Regions from separate parts of the Rhodococcus mengyinensis genome, predicted to be linked through region 2. Evidence: riboswitches for the same ligand, from Rfam matches in the RefSeq annotation. Region 2 holds a riboswitch; each other region holds the start of a gene.
What was found. A riboswitch is a leader RNA that binds a small molecule or an ion and turns the genes downstream of it on or off. The one in region 2 is predicted to bind S-adenosylmethionine.
Positions count from the first base shown of each region.

Region 1: linked by a shared signal. The riboswitch ahead of ACNJ7E_RS28620 (bifunctional o-acetylhomoserine/o-acetylserine sulfhydrylase) and the one ahead of ACNJ7E_RS00915 (putative leader peptide) in region 2 are both predicted to bind S-adenosylmethionine.
Region 3: linked by a shared signal. The riboswitch ahead of ACNJ7E_RS15765 (aminotransferase class V-fold PLP-dependent enzyme) and the one ahead of ACNJ7E_RS00915 (putative leader peptide) in region 2 are both predicted to bind S-adenosylmethionine.

Region 1 is NZ_JBLWIT010000125.1:48,342-54,247, reverse strand. Features, by position in the region: gene ACNJ7E_RS28640 (pentapeptide repeat-containing protein) at 1-313, shown strand, start outside; gene ACNJ7E_RS28635 (bifunctional methylenetetrahydrofolate dehydrogenase/methenyltetrahydrofolate cyclohydrolase) at 347-1,207, shown strand; gene ACNJ7E_RS28630 (DUF3017 domain-containing protein) at 1,209-1,493, shown strand; gene metX (homoserine O-acetyltransferase MetX) at 1,525-2,649, opposite strand; gene ACNJ7E_RS28620 (bifunctional o-acetylhomoserine/o-acetylserine sulfhydrylase) at 2,646-3,929, opposite strand; SAM riboswitch class IV at 4,047-4,167, opposite strand; gene ACNJ7E_RS28615 (NADP-dependent isocitrate dehydrogenase) at 4,441-5,664, shown strand; gene ACNJ7E_RS28610 (MFS transporter) at 5,863-5,906, shown strand, end outside.
Region 2 is NZ_JBLWIT010000012.1:36,529-42,434, reverse strand. Features, by position in the region: gene ACNJ7E_RS00935 (alpha/beta hydrolase) at 1-1,171, shown strand, start outside; gene ACNJ7E_RS00930 (LppA family lipoprotein) at 1,168-1,707, shown strand; gene ACNJ7E_RS00925 (HAD-IIA family hydrolase) at 1,729-2,520, opposite strand; gene ACNJ7E_RS00920 (sulfite exporter TauE/SafE family protein) at 2,597-3,364, opposite strand; SAM riboswitch class I at 3,577-3,673, shown strand; gene ACNJ7E_RS00915 (putative leader peptide) at 3,681-3,755, shown strand; gene ACNJ7E_RS00910 (amino acid ABC transporter permease) at 3,901-4,881, shown strand; gene ACNJ7E_RS00905 (amino acid ABC transporter ATP-binding protein) at 4,878-5,660, shown strand; gene ACNJ7E_RS00900 (ABC transporter substrate-binding protein) at 5,698-5,906, shown strand, end outside.
Region 3 is NZ_JBLWIT010000084.1:77,330-83,235, forward strand. Features, by position in the region: gene ACNJ7E_RS15755 (LLM class oxidoreductase) at 1-604, opposite strand, end outside; gene ACNJ7E_RS15760 (putative leader peptide) at 654-746, opposite strand; gene ACNJ7E_RS15765 (aminotransferase class V-fold PLP-dependent enzyme) at 751-2,046, opposite strand; SAM riboswitch class IV at 2,098-2,212, opposite strand; gene ACNJ7E_RS15770 (MlaD family protein) at 2,293-3,540, opposite strand; gene ACNJ7E_RS15775 (purine-cytosine permease family protein) at 3,837-5,318, shown strand; partial or broken gene ACNJ7E_RS15780 (IS701 family transposase) at 5,362-5,906, shown strand, end outside.

The sequences.
Region 1 (5,906 bases), on a different contig from region 2:
CCCGATGGTCTTCGACGAATGCGATTTCACGCTCGCGTCGCTCGGCGGTGCCGACCTGCGCGGACTCGATTTCACGGACTGCCGGTTCCGGGAAGCCAACCTCGTCCGCACCGACCTCCGGCGCGCCGTGCTCCGGTCGGCGGATCTGTTCGGCGCCCGCACCGGCGGCGCGAAATTCGACGGCGCGGACCTGCGCGGCGCCCACGTCGACGCGAACCTGTGGACGGCGGTCTCGCTGGACAAGGCGCAGATCGAACTCACCCAGGCCATCGCGTACGCGACCGCCAACGGGCTCGTGGTGGAACCGACCTGACGCGTGTATGGCGAACCTGAGAGAATGGGGCACGTGACTGCAACGATCCTCGATGGCAAGGCGACCCGCGACGAGATTTTCGAAGACCTGAAGGTGCGGGTGAGCGCCCTGAAGGACAAGGGCATCACGCCCGGTCTCGGCACCGTTCTGGTGGGGGACGACCCGGGGTCGGCCGCCTACGTGCGCGGGAAGCACAACGACTGCGCGAAGGTCGGGATCACCTCGATCCGCCGCGACCTGCCCGGCGACATCACGCAGGAGAAGCTCGACGCCACCATCGACGAGCTCAACGCCAACCCGGACTGCACCGGCTACATCGTGCAGCTCCCGCTGCCGAAGCAGCTCGACGAGAACGCCGCCCTCGAGCGCATCGACCCCGACAAGGACGCCGACGGCCTGCACCCGGTCAACCTGGGCCGGCTGGTGCTGGGCAAGGAAGCGCCGCTGCCGTGCACGCCGCGCGGAATCCTGCACCTGCTGCGCCGGTACGAGGTGCCGATCGAGGGGGCACACGTCGTCGTCGTCGGTCGCGGTGTCACCGTGGGCCGCCCGATCGGTCTGCTGTTCACCCGGCGCAGCGAGAACGCCACCGTCACCCTCTGCCACACCCGTACGCGAGACCTCGGAGCGGAGGTCCGCCGCGCCGACATCGTGATCGCGGCGGCGGGCGTTCCCGGTCTGGTCACGGCCGACATGGTCAAGCCCGGTGCCGCGGTGCTCGACGTGGGTGTGAGCCGCACCGCGGACGGACTGCGCGGCGACGTTGCGGCGGATGTCGCCGAGGTCGCCGGCTTCCTGTCCCCGAACCCCGGTGGCGTCGGGCCGCTCACCCGTGCCTTCCTGCTGACCAACGTCGTGGAGCGGGCCGAGCGTGTCGCAGCGTCTCTCGGCTGAGATGGCCGACTGGGGGCAGTTCGCGAAGAAGAATCTGCCGATGCTCGCAGTCCTGGTCGTCATCGTCGTGGCCGTCGTGTTCGTGCTCGCGGATCGGTGGCGACGAGGCGCGTTCGTGTTCGGCGTCGCCACGCTGCTCGCGGCGGTATTCCGGTTGATGATGCCGTCGGAGCGCGTCGGACTGCTCGCGGTGCGCAGCAAGCCTTTCGACGTGGGTGCGCTGGTGGCCGTCGGGGGCGCAATCGTGTGGCTGGCCGTGTCGATCGACCCGCTCGGAACCGACTAGCGGTCCGAGCGGGTGTCGTCCCGCACGGGGGTCAGCGCCCCGCGCGGGCCAGTTGCATCGTCTCGGAGAGCAGTTTCGCGACGGCGGCGGCCTCGGTGAGGAACCCGTCGTGGCCGTCCCGTGAGTTGAGGACCCGCAGACCGTCGCAGGTGGGGATGTCGTTGGCCAGATCCTCCTGCAGGCGGATCGGGTACAGGCGGTCGGAGTCGACGCCGCCCACGATGACGGGTGCGGTGATCGTCCCCAGCGCCGCGGCGATGCCACCGCGACCGCGGCCCACGTCGTGCCGGTTCATGGCCTCGGACAGCAGCACGTATGTGCTCGGGTCGAACCTGCCGACCAGCTTGTCGGCCTGGTGCTGGAGGTAGCTCTCGACGGCGTACCGGCCGCCGCGCCACGGGTCCTCGCCGTCCTGCGGCGAGTTCGCGAACCGGGAGTCGAGTTCGGCCTCGCTGCGGTAGGTCAGGTGCGCGATCCGGCGGGCGATGCGCAGTCCGGCCCGGGGGATCCGGCCGGTGTCGTGATAGTCGCCGCCCTGCCAGTCGGGGTCGCTGGTGATGGCCGCGATCTGGGTGGTCTGTGTGCCGATCTGGTCGGCGGTCGCGCGGGCGCCGACCGCGAGAACGAGCGCGGACGCCACCTGGTCCGGGTAGGTGACGGCCCACTCGAGCGCGCGCATTCCGCCCATCGAACCGCCGACGACGGACGCCAGCTTGTCGATGCCCAGCAGGTCGGTGAACTTCTTCTCGGCCGCGATCTGGTCGCGGATGGAGATCTCCGGGAAACGGCTGCCCCACGGGCGCCCGTCCTCGGCGATCGAACCGGGACCGGTGGTGCCGCGGCAGCCACCGAGGACATTGGTCGCGATGACGCACCATTCGTCGGTGTCGATCGGCGCACCCGGACCGACCATCCCGGTCCACCAGCCGGGGGAGGGGTGTTCGTCGGTGACGGGTCCGGTGACGTGCGAGTCGCCGGTGAGGGCGTGCTCGACGAGCACCACGTTGTCCCGGTTCGGGGACAACTCACCCCATCGCTGCACGGCGAGGGACACCGACGGGATCACTGTTCCGCTCTCGAGCTCGAGCGATCCGATGTCGATGGTGCCGAGACGTCCGTCCGCCACGGGCAGGTTCTGTACAGCGCTCACGGTCAAGATGCCGCCGCCGTGAGTCCGGTCTCGATATCGGCGATGATGTCGTCGATCCCTTCGATGCCTACAGCCAGGCGGACCAGTCCGGGGGTGACGCCGCTGGCGGCCTGCTCCTCGGGGGTCAGCTGGGAGTGTGTGGTGGACGCCGGGTGGATCACCAGCGAGCGGACGTCGCCGATGTTCGCGACGTGACTGTGCAGGGTGAGCGCGTTGACGAACTTCTTGCCCGCGTCGATGCCGCCGGCGAGTTCGAACGTCACGATCGCGCCCGCACCCCGCGGCGCGATCTGCTTCGCCCGGTCGTGCCAGGGCGACGACGGAAGCCCGGCGTATCCGACGGACACGACCTCCGGCCGCGCCTCCAGGTACTGGGCGACGGCGGTCGCGTTGGACACGTGCCGTTCCATGCGAAGGCTCAGCGTCTCGAGACCCTGGGCGATGAGGAACGCGTTGAACGGGGAGATCGCCGAGCCGAGGTCGCGGAGCAGCTGCACGCGCGCCTTGAGGGCGAAGGCAGGCGGTCCGAGTTCGGAGTAGACGACGCCGTGGTAGCTCGGGTCCGGGGTGGTGAAGTTGCCGTGGCGGCCCTGGGTCCAGTCGAACGTGCCGCCGTCGACGATGACACCGGCGATCGCCGTGCCGTGGCCACCGAGGTACTTGGTGGCGGAGTGCACCACGATGTCCGCACCGTGCTCGAGGGGGCGGATCAGGTAGGGGGTGGCCACCGTGTTGTCGACGATCAGCGGGAGCCCGTGCTGATGGGCGATCCCGGAGATGCCCGGCAGGTCGAGGACGTCGTTGCGGGGGTTGGAGATGGTCTCGCCGTAGAACGCCTTCGTGTTGTCCCGGATCGCGTCCTTCCACTGCTCGAGGTCGTCGGGGTCCTCGACGAACGAGACCTCGATGCCGAGCTTGGGCAGCGTGTAGTGGAAGAGGTTGTAGGTGCCGCCGTACAGCCGCGGGCTGGAGACGATGTGGTCGCCCGCCTCGGCGAGGTTCAGGATCGCGATCGTCTCGGCGGCCTGTCCGGAGGACAGCAGCAGGGCGGCGACGCCGCCTTCGAGGGCGGCGATGCGCTGCTCGACCGCGTCCTGGGTGGGGTTCATGATGCGGGTGTAGATGTTGCCCGGCTCGGCCAGACCGAACAGCGCGGCAGCGTGATCGGTGCTGTCGAACGTGTACGAGGTGGTCTGGTAGATCGGCAGCGCCCGCGCCTTGGTGGTCGCGTCGGACGTCTGCCCGGCGTGGATCTGCTTGGTCTCGAACGACCAGTTCTCGGTCATGTGCTGTCTACTCCAGTGGTCTGACGAGGCGCGACGGAGTTGCTGGTTCGTTCGCGCGCAGGGCTTGTCTGGGGTCTATCTACGACAACAACAACACATCATGAACCTCCGATGTCGGACCCGCGCTTGTCACCCGACTGTTGTATGAATCAGGGAACCAGGTCATCACCCGGGGCACCCCACCGCGGTGGAGGGTTGCCGGCCAGCTAGCCGGGGCTCGTTGCTGGCACTCATGACCTGGAGTGAATCTTAGCGGCTGGGGTGGAACGACCGGAAACGGCACCGATCAGGGCCACTAGCAGGGAAAAGTTACCCGTGAGTAGGGATGGCCTCCGTGCCCCAGGTGTTGCGAGCGTGGCGCATAGCAGTACGCTTGTCTTGTTTACGTGCGGTCTCCCAGCGGCCGCCTTGACCGTCTACGTTTGAAAAGCGAACCGTTCGCGGACCCACTCACAAAGTGCGACCGCAACCGTGTAACCAGGGAATCTTCCTAGGAGGACGCGAAGCACCCATGTCCAAAATCAAGGTTGAGGGCACCGTCGTCGAACTCGACGGCGACGAGATGACACGCATTATCTGGCAGTTCATCAAAGACAAACTGATCCATCCTTACCTGGATGTGAATCTCGAGTACTACGACCTCGGCATCGAACACCGGGACGAGACCGACGACCAGGTGACCGTCGACGCGGCCAACGCCATCAAGAAGCACGGCGTCGGCGTCAAGTGCGCGACCATCACCCCGGACGAGGCACGCGTCGAGGAGTTCGGTCTCAAGAAGATGTGGCGGTCGCCCAACGGCACCATCCGCAACATCCTCGGTGGGACGATCTTCCGCGCGCCGATCATCATCTCCAACGTTCCGCGACTGGTTCCGGGCTGGACCAAGCCGATCATCATCGGCCGTCACGCCTTCGGCGACCAGTACCGCGCCACCGACTTCAAGGTCCCCGGTCCCGGCAAGGTGATGATCACCTACACGCCCGAGGACGGCAGCGAGCCGATCGAGCACGAGCTGGTGAACTTCCCCGAGGGCGGCGGCGTCGTCCAGGGTCAGTACAACTTCACCAAGTCCATCGAGGACTTCGCGCGCGCCTCGCTCAACTACGGCCTGCAGCAGAACTACCCGGTGTACCTGTCGACCAAGAACACCATCCTCAAGGCGTACGACGGCGCGTTCAAGGACATCTTCCAGCACGTCTACGAGACCGAGTTCAAGTCGGAGTTCGACGCGGCAGGACTCACCTACGAGCACCGTCTCATCGACGACATGGTCGCGTCGGCGCTCAAGTGGGAGGGCGGCTACGTCTGGGCCTGCAAGAACTACGACGGCGACGTCCAGTCCGACACCGTCGCGCAGGGCTTCGGATCGCTCGGCCTCATGACCTCCGTGCTGCTGACCCCGGACGGACAGACGTGTGAGGCCGAGGCCGCACACGGCACCGTGACGCGTCACTTCCGTCAGCACCAGCAGGGCAAGCCGACGTCCACCAACCCCATCGCGTCGATCTTCGCGTGGACCCGTGGACTCGAGCACCGCGGCAAGCTGGACAACACCCCCGACGTCATCGGCTTCGCCCAGAAGCTCGAAGACGTGGTCATCAAGACCGTCGAGGGTGGCCAGATGACCAAGGACCTCGCGATGCTGGTCGGCGGCGACCAGGGCTACCTGACCACCGAGGAGTTCCTCGGTGCGCTGGACATCAACCTCCAGAAGGCCATCGCCGAGCAGTAGGCACCGAGCCACAGCGTTACGAGCGGGACGTCCCCTCACGGGGCGTCCCGTTCGGGGTTTCCGGGCCGGGTGAGTCATCTCACGGTCGCTCGCGGCGCGAAAAGCGGAATCCGGGGAAGAGAATTTCGATGTGGGTCGTTGCGCAACGAGGCGCCGTGCGCCGCGTAGCCGTCTCCCCGCCTAGTCGAAAGTTCTGCTGTGAGCACTTCCACCCCCGTCCGCCCCGAGCACCTCGGTGTCAT
Region 2 (5,906 bases):
TCGACCGGGCACCGGACTGTCCGCCCCGGCGCCCCCGCGGGACGGCTCCCCGCTGGACAACCGCGAGTACTGGGACGCCCTGCCGGCAGCCCAGCGCCGCGAGGTGATCGAGCAGCATCCCGAATGGGTGGGTGATCGCGACGGCATCCCGTCCGCGGTGCGGCACGAGGCGAACGTGAGCCGGTTCGACGACGAGCGGTCGCGGTGGGAGACGGAGCGGGACCGGCTCCGGGAACGGCTGGACCGCAACATGTTCGGTGGAGCATTCGCCGACGACGACGCCGAGTTGTGGTACGCCGAGCAGAAGTTGCGGGACCTCGACGACCTCGAGAAACTCGTGCGCGATCACCCGGACGGCAGGCTGATGCTGCTGGACCTGCAGTCGGGTGAACGGACGATGGCCGCATTCGCGCTCGGCGACCCCGACACCGCCGACCACATCGCCGTCACCACACCGGGCATCGACACGACCGTCGCCTCGCTGCGCGGAATGACCGACGAGGCGTCGGCGCTGAAGGCCGAGACCGAACGGCAGTTGGACCTGGCCGGCCGCACCGGCGACACGGTGTCGACGATCGCGTGGCTGGGGTATCAGCCGCCGACCACCACCGGTCCGGGCAACTACGACGTGCCGTTCATCGACCAGAATCTCGGGCGCGGATGGCTCCTCGATTCCTGGCAGTCCGACCGCGCGACCGCGGGTGCCCCGAAGCTCGCCTCGTTCTACGAGGGACTCGACGTCGCCTCGCAGACGCCCGATCCGCACATCACCGCGCTCGGCCATTCGTATGGTTCGTACACCCAGGGCCTGGCCCTGCAGGACGCGGGACCGCGGCAACCGGTCGACGACGCCGTGTTCTACGGTTCGCCCGGGTTCGACGCGAACGACGAATCGGATCTCGGGTTGGCACCCCGGCACGGGTTCGTGATGCGCGCGCCCGATGACCCCATCACCGTGGCAGACGGGTTCGGCAGGCTCGGCCCCGATCCGGTGCAGACGGACCTCGAACAACTGTCGGTGCTCGAGGCGTCGACCCCGGACGGCGTGCGGCGCGAAGATGCCAGCGGGCACAGCGAGTATCCGCGGCCGAGTGACAACGGGGAGCTGCGGACGTCCGGCTACAACATGGCGGTGATCGTCGCGGGCATGCCGGAACTGGCTGTCCGGTGACGGTCCGCGGCGGGTGGGTGGTGAAGGCGGTCGCCGTGATCGGCGCGGCGATCCTGACGAGCGGATGTGGTGGCGTGCCGGACAACCCGTACAACTTCAGCGACGAGGAGGTTGCGGCGGCGGCAGCGAGCCTGAGCGACCGGCCGACACTCGCGGTCACCGAGTGGCAGGTCACCGATGCGCTGATGCGGATAAGCGATGCCGTTGCGGCGATTGCACCGGATGTTCGGTGGCGGTGGCATCGCGAACGCAGCCAGGGCGGCGGGTGCCCGGGACCGTATGCGTACACGGAGGGGCAATCCGTCACCACGCCGGTATTGCTGTCCGACACCCCGATCGGCGACGCCGACTGGCCCGCCGTGCTGGCCGCGGCCCGTGCGATCGCCGCCGACGCCGGAATGGACCGGCTCGACGTGCACGCCGACCGACCCGGACACCACGACGTGACGTTCGCCGGTGGCGACGGGAACCGGATCAGGTTCGGGACGTACAGGGCAGCGACGATCAGGGGTATCACGGGCTGCCGCCACCCGTGAGTACTTGTCAACGTCCCGCGGTTAAGAAGTACTCACGGGCGGCGGAGCCGCATCGCCGAACGGATCCGACGTCCGGCCGACCAGGTCGGCGACCGATTTGAGTACCGCGGTGGGACGGTAGGGGAACAGTTCCACCGAATCCCGCGTCGAAATTCCGGTGAGGACGAGGATGGTCTGCAGCCCGGCCTCGAGCCCGCAGACGATGTCGGTGTCCATCCGGTCGCCGATCATCAGCGTGTTCGCGGAGTGCGCGCCGATGGCCCGCAGCGCCGAGCGCATCATCAGCGCATTCGGCTTGCCCACGTAGTACGGGTCGCGACCGGTGGCCCTACTGATCAGTGCGGCAACGGATCCCGTGGCCGGAAGGGAACCCTCCCGGGACGGGCCGGTGGGGTCGGGGTTGGTGGCGATGAAGCGAGCGCCCCTCTCCACCAAACGAATTGCGGTGGTGATCGCCTCGAAGGAGTAAGTGCGGGTCTCGCCGAGGACCACGTAGTCGGGATCGTTGTCGGTGAGGACGTACCCGATGTCGTGCAGTGCGGTGGTGAGCCCGGATTCGCCGACGACGTAGGCGCTGCCGCCGGGGCGCTGGCTCGCCAGGAACGTCGCGGTGGCCAGGGCGGATGTCCAGATCGATTCCTCGGGAATGTCCAGGCCGGTGCGGAGCAGACGGGCGCGGAGGTCGCGCGGAGTCCTGATCGAATTGTTGGTGAGGACGATGAACGGGGTACCCGACTCCCGGAGTTCGGCGAGGAACAGGTCGGCCCCGGGGACCAGGTGCTCTTCGTGGACGAGAACGCCGTCCATGTCCATCAGATAGGTCCAGCCCGGGTGCTCTACGTCTTTGCTCACCGACTCAGTATGAGGGAGCGGGAGGGTGCATGCGCGACTATGCGAGCAGCCGGAACAGGCCGATGAGGCCGACGACGACGATGGTTCCCCGCAATGCGGTCGGCGACAGCCTGCGGCCGTAACGGGCGCCGAGGACGCCTCCGAACAGCGAGCCCACCGCGATCAGGCCGGCGGCCGCCCAGCTGATCCGGTCGAAGGCCACGAGCGTGTACGCGGTCGCGGCGACGACGTTGACGAGGAGCGAGAGCAGGTTCTTCGCGCCGTTCATTCGTTGCAGGCTCTCCGGCAGGATCGCGCCCATCACACCCATCAGCAGGATGCCCTGCGCGGCGGTGAAGTATCCGCCGTACACGCCGACGGCGAACGTCCCGACGGTCAGCAGGGTGAGGCGCGCCGGGCTCAGGCCCGCCTCGTGGCTGCCGCGCTGCTTCGCCCAGGCCTGGATCTTCGGCTGCAGCACCACCAGGATCAGGGCGAGGATCAGCAGCACCGGGACGACGAGTTCGAACACAGTTTCGGGTAGGTGCAGCAGTAGCCACGAGCCGAGAACCGCACCGCACAGCGACGCCGGGATCTGCCACCGCAGCCGCGGTCCCTGCCCGGCCAGTTCCCGCCGGTACCCCCACGTGCCGGACACGCCACCGGCGACCAGGCCGATCGCGTTCGACATCGTGGCGGTCACCGGAGGGAACCCGAACGCCACCAGGGTGGGGAAGGTGATGAGCGTGCCGCTGCCGACGATGGCGTTGATCGCGCCCGCGCCTACACCGGCTACCAGGATCGCGATGACTTCGAGTGGTGTCACCGAGGCGACGTTACAAGGGCCTCGGAAGGCCCGGCGGCCGGGTCACACGACCACGGAGATGCAGGGCCGCACGCCTCATCCAACCGCATGGATCTCCGTCTGTCAGTACTTCTGCGCACGGTGATTCTTGCGGCCGATCGGCACCATTTCCCCTGTGTTGCAGGGAAATACCCCGTGTTGACGGGGTTCGGGAATGCGGCTAGTGTTCGCTTCAACCATCCAGAGCGACCGAGAGACCTGGCTCGTTGACGTCGCAGCAACCCTTCCGAATTCTTCGGGTGCGGGTGCTACCGCCGGGATCGATGGAAGGCAGCACATGAACTACCCCGCGCGCCCTGCGTGGCGCAGACGGCACATCGACCTGTGCCGGACCACCTCCTGCCACTGTTGACGAGGTCTCACAGCACGCTCACCGGGCATTTCGCCCGGTGAGCGCCTGACGCGCGCCCGCATCCCGCGGAAGACGCGCTCTCCTCCAGTCCGGTTTCCAGGTGAAAGGCCGCCTCAGTGATGTCTGTCGTAAGTGGTGAGGGAGCGTGAGCGCCCCCGTTCAGGCGCGTTCGGCCGTGCCCCTCGATTCAGTGCCGTCCGGCGACGGGGACGCCGCGCTGGAAGTGGCGCGGAGGTGGCACCCGTGGCGGTGGGTCGTCAGCGCCGTCGTGCTGGTACTGCTCGCCCAGTTCGTCCACGGCCTCGCGACCAACCCGGGATGGGACTGGGCGACGTTCGCCAAGTACTTCACCGCCGGCTCCGTGCTGCAGGCGCTGTGGATGACGGTGAAGCTGACCTTGTGGGGGACGGTCCTCGGATTCGCACTCGGTGTGGTGCTGGCGGTCAGCCGCTTGTCGCACAACCCGGTGTTGCAGGTGATCGCCTGGGTGTACATCTGGGCGTTCCGGTCGATTCCGCTGATCGTGCAGCTCCTGTTCTGGTTCAACATCACGTACCTGTATCAGACTCTGTCGCTGGGCATTCCGTTCGGTCCGGGCTTCTTCACGTTCGAGGTGAACGGTGTCATCAGCGGCTTCACCGCCGCCGTCATCGGTCTGGCCCTGCATCAGGCCGCGTACTCCGCCGAGATCATCCGCTCCGGCATCATCTCGGTGGACCACGGGCAGATCGAGGCGGCGCAGTCGCTGGGCATCCCGCGCCGACGCCAGTTCTTCAAGATCGTTCTGCCCCAGGCGATGCGCGGCATTCTGCCGAACGCCGCGAACGAGGTGATCAGCCTGTTCAAGGGCACCTCGATCGTGTCGACGATGGCAATCGCCGAACTGTTCTACCAGGTTCAGGTGATCTTCGGCCGCAACGGCCGCGTCGTACCACTGCTGATGGTCGCGACGATCTGGTACATCATCCTGACCACGCTTTTGTCGATCGGCCAGTACTACGTCGAGCGGCACTACGCGCGCGGATCGGCACGGGCGCTGCCGCCGACTCCGTGGCAGAAGCTCACCCGGAAGTTCGCCGAGATCCGTGACGCCGGTGTCTCCGTACCGAGAGGTGCCACGAAATGACAACCGAAGCCCATCCGGCGGAGTACGCGGTGGAAGTTCGCGGAGTCCACAAGTCCTTCGGCGCACTCGAAGTCCTGCGGGGTGTGGACCTGCTGGTCCGCAAGGGCGAGGTGACGGTGATCCTGGGGCCGTCGGGTTCCGGCAAGTCCACGCTGCTGCGCACGCTCAACCACCTGGAGAAGGTCGACCGCGGCACCATCCGCATCGACGGCGACCTCATCGGTTACCGGCGCAAGGGCAGCAAACTGCACGAACTGCGTGAACGCGACATCCTGAAGCAGCGTTCCCGGATCGGATTCGTCTTCCAGAACTTCAATCTGTTCCCCCACCTCACGGTGCTGGAGAACGTGATCGAGGCGCCGGTGTCGGCGCAGGGCCGCGACCGGGCCGAGGTCGAGGCCGAGGCGATTGCGCTGCTGGAACGGGTGGGCGTGGGTGACAAGGCCCACGAGTACCCGCGACAACTGTCCGGCGGCCAGCAGCAGCGGGTCGCGATCGCCCGGGCCCTCGCACTGCGCCCGGCGGTGATCCTGTTCGACGAGCCCACGTCGGCCCTCGACCCGGAACTGGTCGGCGAGGTCCTCGCCGTGATCAAGCAATTGGCACGGGACGGCGCGACCCTCGTGATCGTCACCCACGAGGTGGGCTTCGCGCGGGAGGTCGCCGATACGGCGGTCTTCATGGACGCCGGCGTCGTGGTGGAACAGGGCCCGCCCTCGCAGGTCATCGACAACCCGCAGCACGACCGCACCACAGCATTCCTCTCCCGAGTTCTCTGATTCTCCCCACCTCGGTGTGGATCCCCGAAAGGCACACATGTCCACCGCACGGTTCCGTACGAAAATTCTGGCCTCGGCCCTCACCACCGTCGCGCTGCTCGCCGCCGCGTGCGGGGGCGGCGACGTCGAGGACGAGGGATCGGCGCCGACCTCGGCTGCCGGATACAACCTCACCGCCGACCAGAATCGCATCACCACCGACGAGGTCGAGTCGATCGCCGCGAAGGTCCCCCAGCAGATCCGCGA
Region 3 (5,906 bases), on a different contig from region 2:
GGAGGGGGAGGTCGAAGCGACGCAGCGCCTCGTCGACGGCGTCGGCGGAGGTGACGAGACCTCGCTCCTCCAGCCACGGGAGGGTGCCGTCGACGAGCTGCTCCAGGACCCTGGGCAGCGACAGCGGCAGCACGGTCACACCGTCGGCGACGCCTGCCGCCTGGATGTCGGCGATGAGTCCGGCGAGGCCGACCGGAGTTCCGATGTACTGCAACGACACCGGAGCACGCGGCGTCGCCAGGGCGCTGTCGAGGAGGGCCAGCTCCTTGCGGGCGGCGCGGGCCTCCCCGGCGATGAGCACCTCGAGGTCCACCAGGACGGTGACGCTGTCGGGGTCGCGACCGTCGGCGACGAGTTCGGCGCGGATCCGTGCGCGTTCCTGCTGCGCCTCACGCAGATCGGACGCCCGGATCCGGACGACGTTCGGCGGGAACGACGTGAGGTCGAGCTGATCCGTCGAATCGGCGGTCAGGTCCACCCAGTAGTCCGCGCCGTTGATCGGCCGCGTGCCGGTGGCGCCCTCGGCCGCCGGGTGGTGGCCGGAGCCGGTCAGTTCGACGGCGACGCGAAGGGGACGGGATACGAAGGCATTGTCTCGAGACATAGGGGTTCCTCGGGAATGACGTGTGAATGAAACGGAGCTGGAAGAACGGTCAGCTCGAACACATACCCGAGGCGGTTCGGCACAGATCGACATGCCGACGGCACCAGTGAGCAATCATTGTGCTCCCAGCCTGCGATGCCATGCGGTCATACTAGCGCGTCCCGCGAAAAACGCGTCTCCGGCACCGGATTCCACTGGCCGCTCTCCTTGGCGTAGGTCCAGCTCCGGCGGCCCGCCACCAGGGTGCGCACCGCGTCGACCAGCCGATCCACGTCCTCGGAGCAGCTTCCGAGACCCACACTCACCCGCACGGCGCCGTCAGGCCTGCCAAGGCGGCCCAGCAGAGGATGGGCGCAGAACCGCCCGTCGCGAACTCCGATTCCATGTTCGGCGGAGAGGTAGGCGGCGATCTCTCCCGGCTCGAACCCGTCGATCGTGAATGTCACGATCCCCACGGTGTCGGGGGCGTCCGACCACAGCCGCAGGAAGTCCAGGCCGTCGACGGAGCCGAGGCCGTCCAGGAGCCGGCCGGTGAGTGCCGCCTCGTGTGCGGCCACCGTGCCGAAGTCCAGCTCGGACAGTGCATCGCACGCGGCGGCGAGCGCCGCCGCGCCGAGCACGTTGGGGGTTCCGGCCTCGTGCCGGGCAGGGGCGGGCGCCCACTGGGTCGATTCGACGGTCACGTTCCGGACCGCCCCGCCGCCTGCGAGATAGGGCTCGGCGGCGTCCAGCCAGTCCCGGCGGCCCACCAGCACACCGGCGCCGAAGGGGGCATACAGCTTGTGCCCGGAGAACGCGAGGTAGTCGACGCCCCACTCCTCGACGTCGATGCGCCGGTGCGGCGCGAGCTGAGCGGCGTCGACGAGAATCCGTGCGCCGCAACGATGCGCCACCTCGGCGAGGGCGGCGATCGGCAGAACCTCGCCGGTCACGTTGGATGCACCCGTCACCGCGAGCAGGGCGGTGGGCTTGGAGCACAGTTCTGCGACGAGCAGGCGGACCGTCTCCTCCAGCGTGTCCGCCGCCCTCACGACGCGAGAGTTCTTCCACGGCAGCAGGTTCGCATGGTGCTCGATGTCGAGGACGACGGTGCTGCCGGGGACGCAGCCGGCCAGCAGATTCAGCGAGTCGGTCGTGTTCCGGGTGAAGACCACCACCTGGTCCTCCCCCGCTCCGACGAACCGGGCGACAGAGTCGCGGGCCTTCTCGTAGCACTCGGTCGAGACCCGCGACGCGTAGCCGGCGCCGCGGTGCACGCTGGAGTACGTCGGTAGCAGTGCCCCGATCCGGTCGGTCACCTGCGCCAACGCCGGCGCACTGGCGGCGTAGTCGAAGTTGACGTAGGCACAGTCGCCGCCCTGAACGAGCGGAACCCGCAGGTCGGAGCCCGAAACCTGGGCCAGGGGGGCAACACACACGTCAGCGGTCAGTACAGCAGTCATCACGACATCCCTCGTAGTCAGGGACTCGTCGCAGGGTCGGTGCCCTCTCGGAGTCCGCGCTTGCCGGGTCCGGTATGGACCTCAGCCTGGTCGTCACCCGGAGCACCCCGCCGCGGTGGAGGGTTGCCGACCAGCTAGCCGGGGCTTGACGCTGGTACTCGTGACCTGTTTCGAAGATTGCAGGATCGGCGCGCAGTTGTCAACCCGAAACCCGGAGGGTCCCGGATCCGGGACCGAGAACTCGCGTCAGTTGAGAGTCACCCCGAGGAGCGGGGCGAGCTGATTCGCAATCGGGTTGAGGTCCAGCCTGTTCGGGTCCTTCTTGGGCGTGGAGTCCCACGGCTGAACGGTGGCGGGGTCGCCGAACACGATCCGGTTCGCACTGCGGACGCCGGTGAGACTGCCCTGCGGGGCTTCGCAGGACGCGGCAGTGTTCTGCGGGAAGTCCTGCTGCGTGTCGTCGAAGTTCGGGTCGTTCCGCTTCATCTCCTGGAGGATCGCCTGGGTGCCCTCGTAGCCGACGGTGCACGACGGCGGATTGTTGGTCTCTGCCACCAGACCCAGGTGAACGGTTCCGTCGTCGGGCGCAATGGTCGAAGACGCGGCCGCCACGCCGGGCAGATACACGAACAGCGTCTGCAGGGCGGTGGCCTGCACCGAGATCACCTTCGCCGTGGCGGACAGGTTGGCGAGGTTCGTCGTGGCACCGGGTCCGGTCTCCGAGACAAGTTGCCCCAGTTGATCGCTCGCCGGATTTCCGTTGTCGATCAGCCGCCGGACGTCCGGGTCGCTGCTGCGCAGACGATCCGCGAGCGAGTCCAGGTCGGCACTGAAATCCTTGATCGCCGACGACTGTTCGGACTGCGTATCCAGTACAGTTCGACCGTCGCGCACCAAAGCCAGTGTCCGGTCGAGCGATTCGGATCCCGACGCCGACAGCCCGGACAACGAGTCCGCGAGCGACTGAAGGTCTTCGCCCTTGCCGTCGAACGCCGCACCGAGTTCCGTCACGACGGTGTGGAGCGCGTCGATCGGCACGGATTTCGTCAATCCCTGTGTGCTGGCGAGCAATTCTTCGACGGGCACCGGCGTCGAGGTGTCGGCGGCGGCGATTCGGGACCCGTCCGTCAGGTACGGCCCGCGATCGGTGGCGGGCCGAAGGTCGACGTACTGCTCGCCGATCGCCGACCTGTTGGCCACGACGGCTTTCGCGGACGCGGGAATGTCGGGCGCGCTCGTGTCGATCCTCAGTTCGACGACGACGCCGTCCGGGGTCAGGGACATGTCCCCGACGCGGCCGACCGGCACGCCGCGGTACGTGACTTCCGCATTGGTGAAGATGCCGCCCGACGTCTCCGATTCGAGGTGCACGGTGTATTCGCCGAACCCGAGGAGATTGTCGAGACGCACGTAGTTGGCACCCACGTAGACGAGGCCCGTGAGGGCCACGAGAACGAAGCCGATCAGCTGCCACCGGACGAGCGGCGACCTCACCGTCGACCCTCGATGTCGCGTCGCCCGAACGCCGTCCCCGCTGCGGCGAGCCGGCACCGGTTCGCGAAACGACTGTTGATGGCGGCGGCAGACACAGGCACTCCGATGACAGAGGGATACATGAGACAAGCGGTCACACATATATCTAGTCCGGTCGCCGTATCAGCGCAAACTCCGAACCACCCTCGGTGGCGCACGTCACTCGCCGGTCTTGACTGAATTTTCAGTTTGGAATATCTTCGGTTCCCAACAGGACGTGATGACAGTCACCTCCGACCCGGAATGTGAGGTCCGCAGTGTCCACGAATCTCGACCCGACGACGCCCCTCGACGACGACGCCCCCTCCCCGCCGGAGGACCGCTTCGGACACGTCGAGACGATCGGCGTGGAATACATCCCCGAATCGGAACGCGATTCGCGACCGCTCAACATGCTCGCCGTGTTCTTCGGCGGCAACCTGGCGTTCTCGGTGATCGTGTTCGGCTGGCTCCCCATCACGTTCGGACTCGGGTTCGGCAGCGCGATCGCGGCCAGCGCGGTCGGCATCGGACTCGGCACGCTCCTCATCGCTCCCCTGTCACTCCTGGGCCCGCGCACCGGCACGAACAACACCGTGTCGAGTGGTGCGCACTTCGGAGTGAGCGGACGGATGATCGGCTCGGGGCTCACCCTGCTCTTCGCCCTCGCGTACGCCGCGATCGCGGTCTGGACCTCGGGTGACGCGCTGATCGCCGCCGCCCACCGCCTGCTCGGCACACCGGTCGACAACGGCATGCTCGCCCTCGGCTACGGCATCATCGCCGCCGAGATCGTGGCCGTCGCGCTGTTCGGCCACGGCACGGTGGTCGCGCTCCAAAAGTTCGTGCTGCCCGTCGTCGCCGCGCTGCTCCTGCTCGGTGTGTTCGCGTTCGGGGGTCGCTTCGACGGCGGGTCGGGCAGCGGCGACTATCTCCTCGGCGGGTTCTGGCCCACCTGGATTCTGGCCGTGGTGCTCGCCGTCGGCGGTCCGCTGTCGTACGCCCCGACGCTCGGCGACTACAGCAGGCGGATCTCCCGGGTGCGGTTCAGCGACCGTACGATCGTCGCGGCCACCATGGCAGGCATCTTCTTCGGGCTGTTCCTGACCGCGGCTTTCGGATCGTTCACCGCGTCGACGTTCACCACGCTGAGCGACTCCTACGTTGCCGACCTGGTGGCGGAGGCGCCCGGTTGGTACGTGCTGCCGATCGTCCTCGTCGCCCTCGCAGGAGGACTCGGCCAGGGCGTCCTCAACGTCTACGCCAGCGGTCTCGATCTGGAAGCGCTGATCCCCCGGTTGCGCCGCGTCCACACCACGCTGATCACGTCGGCGCTCGCGGTCGCCCTGCTCTACATCGGCGTGTTCGTCGTCGACGCCGTCGATTCGATCACCGCGATGACCTTGGTGCTCAACGGTTTCGCCGCGCCGTGGGTGGCGATCAACGTCGCCGGCTTCCTGGTTGCGCGGCGAGGGCAGTACGACGCCGTCGACCTCCAGGTCTTCAATCTGGGCCGCAGGGGTGGGCGCTACTGGTTCACCGGCGGGTGGAACCTGCGCGCCGTCATCCCGTGGGCGGCCGGATCCGTGTTCGGCGTCCTCGCCGTCGACACGTCGCTGTACTCCGGGCCCCTTGCCGACATCGCGCACGGTGTCGATGTCAGTCTTGTCGGATCGTCGGCCATCGCCGTGGCCGGCTACCTCGTCGCGCTGCGACTGTGGCCCGAACATGTGGCCCCGGTCGAGGCGCCGAGGTCCTAGTACTGCAACGGCACTTGCTTGACAGGTAGACGATACTGATTGTGTGGTCCTCGATCTGGTTGCTGCCGAGTTGGAAGCGTTGCATGAGCGGATCTCCGGTCGGTTCGCCCGGTCGGAGCCGCGGTCCCGAGTCCGTGAATATGTGACGGGTTTGGTTGCAGGTCTGGAACGCAAGAACGGGTGGACCCTCGCCGAGCGCGCCGGCGAGATCAGCCCGGACGGGATGCAACGGTTGCTGCGGCGCGCGGACTGGGACGTCGACGGCGTCCGCGACGACGTCCGTGACTACGTGGTCGAACGCCTCGGCGATCCGGCCGGTGTACTGATCGTCGACGACACCGGATTCCTCAAGAAAGGCACCCGCTCGGCCGGGGTGCAACGCCAGTACTCGGGCACCGCCGGACGGGTGGAAAACTGCCAGATCGGCGTCTTCCTCGCCTACGCCAGCGGCGCCGGCCACGCCTTGATCGACCGGGAGCTGTACTTGCCCGAATCCTGGACCTCCGACCGCGACCGGTGCCGCGCCGCCGGCATCACTGACGACATCGAGTTCGCGACCAAACCGAGACTGGCACAACACATGATCGA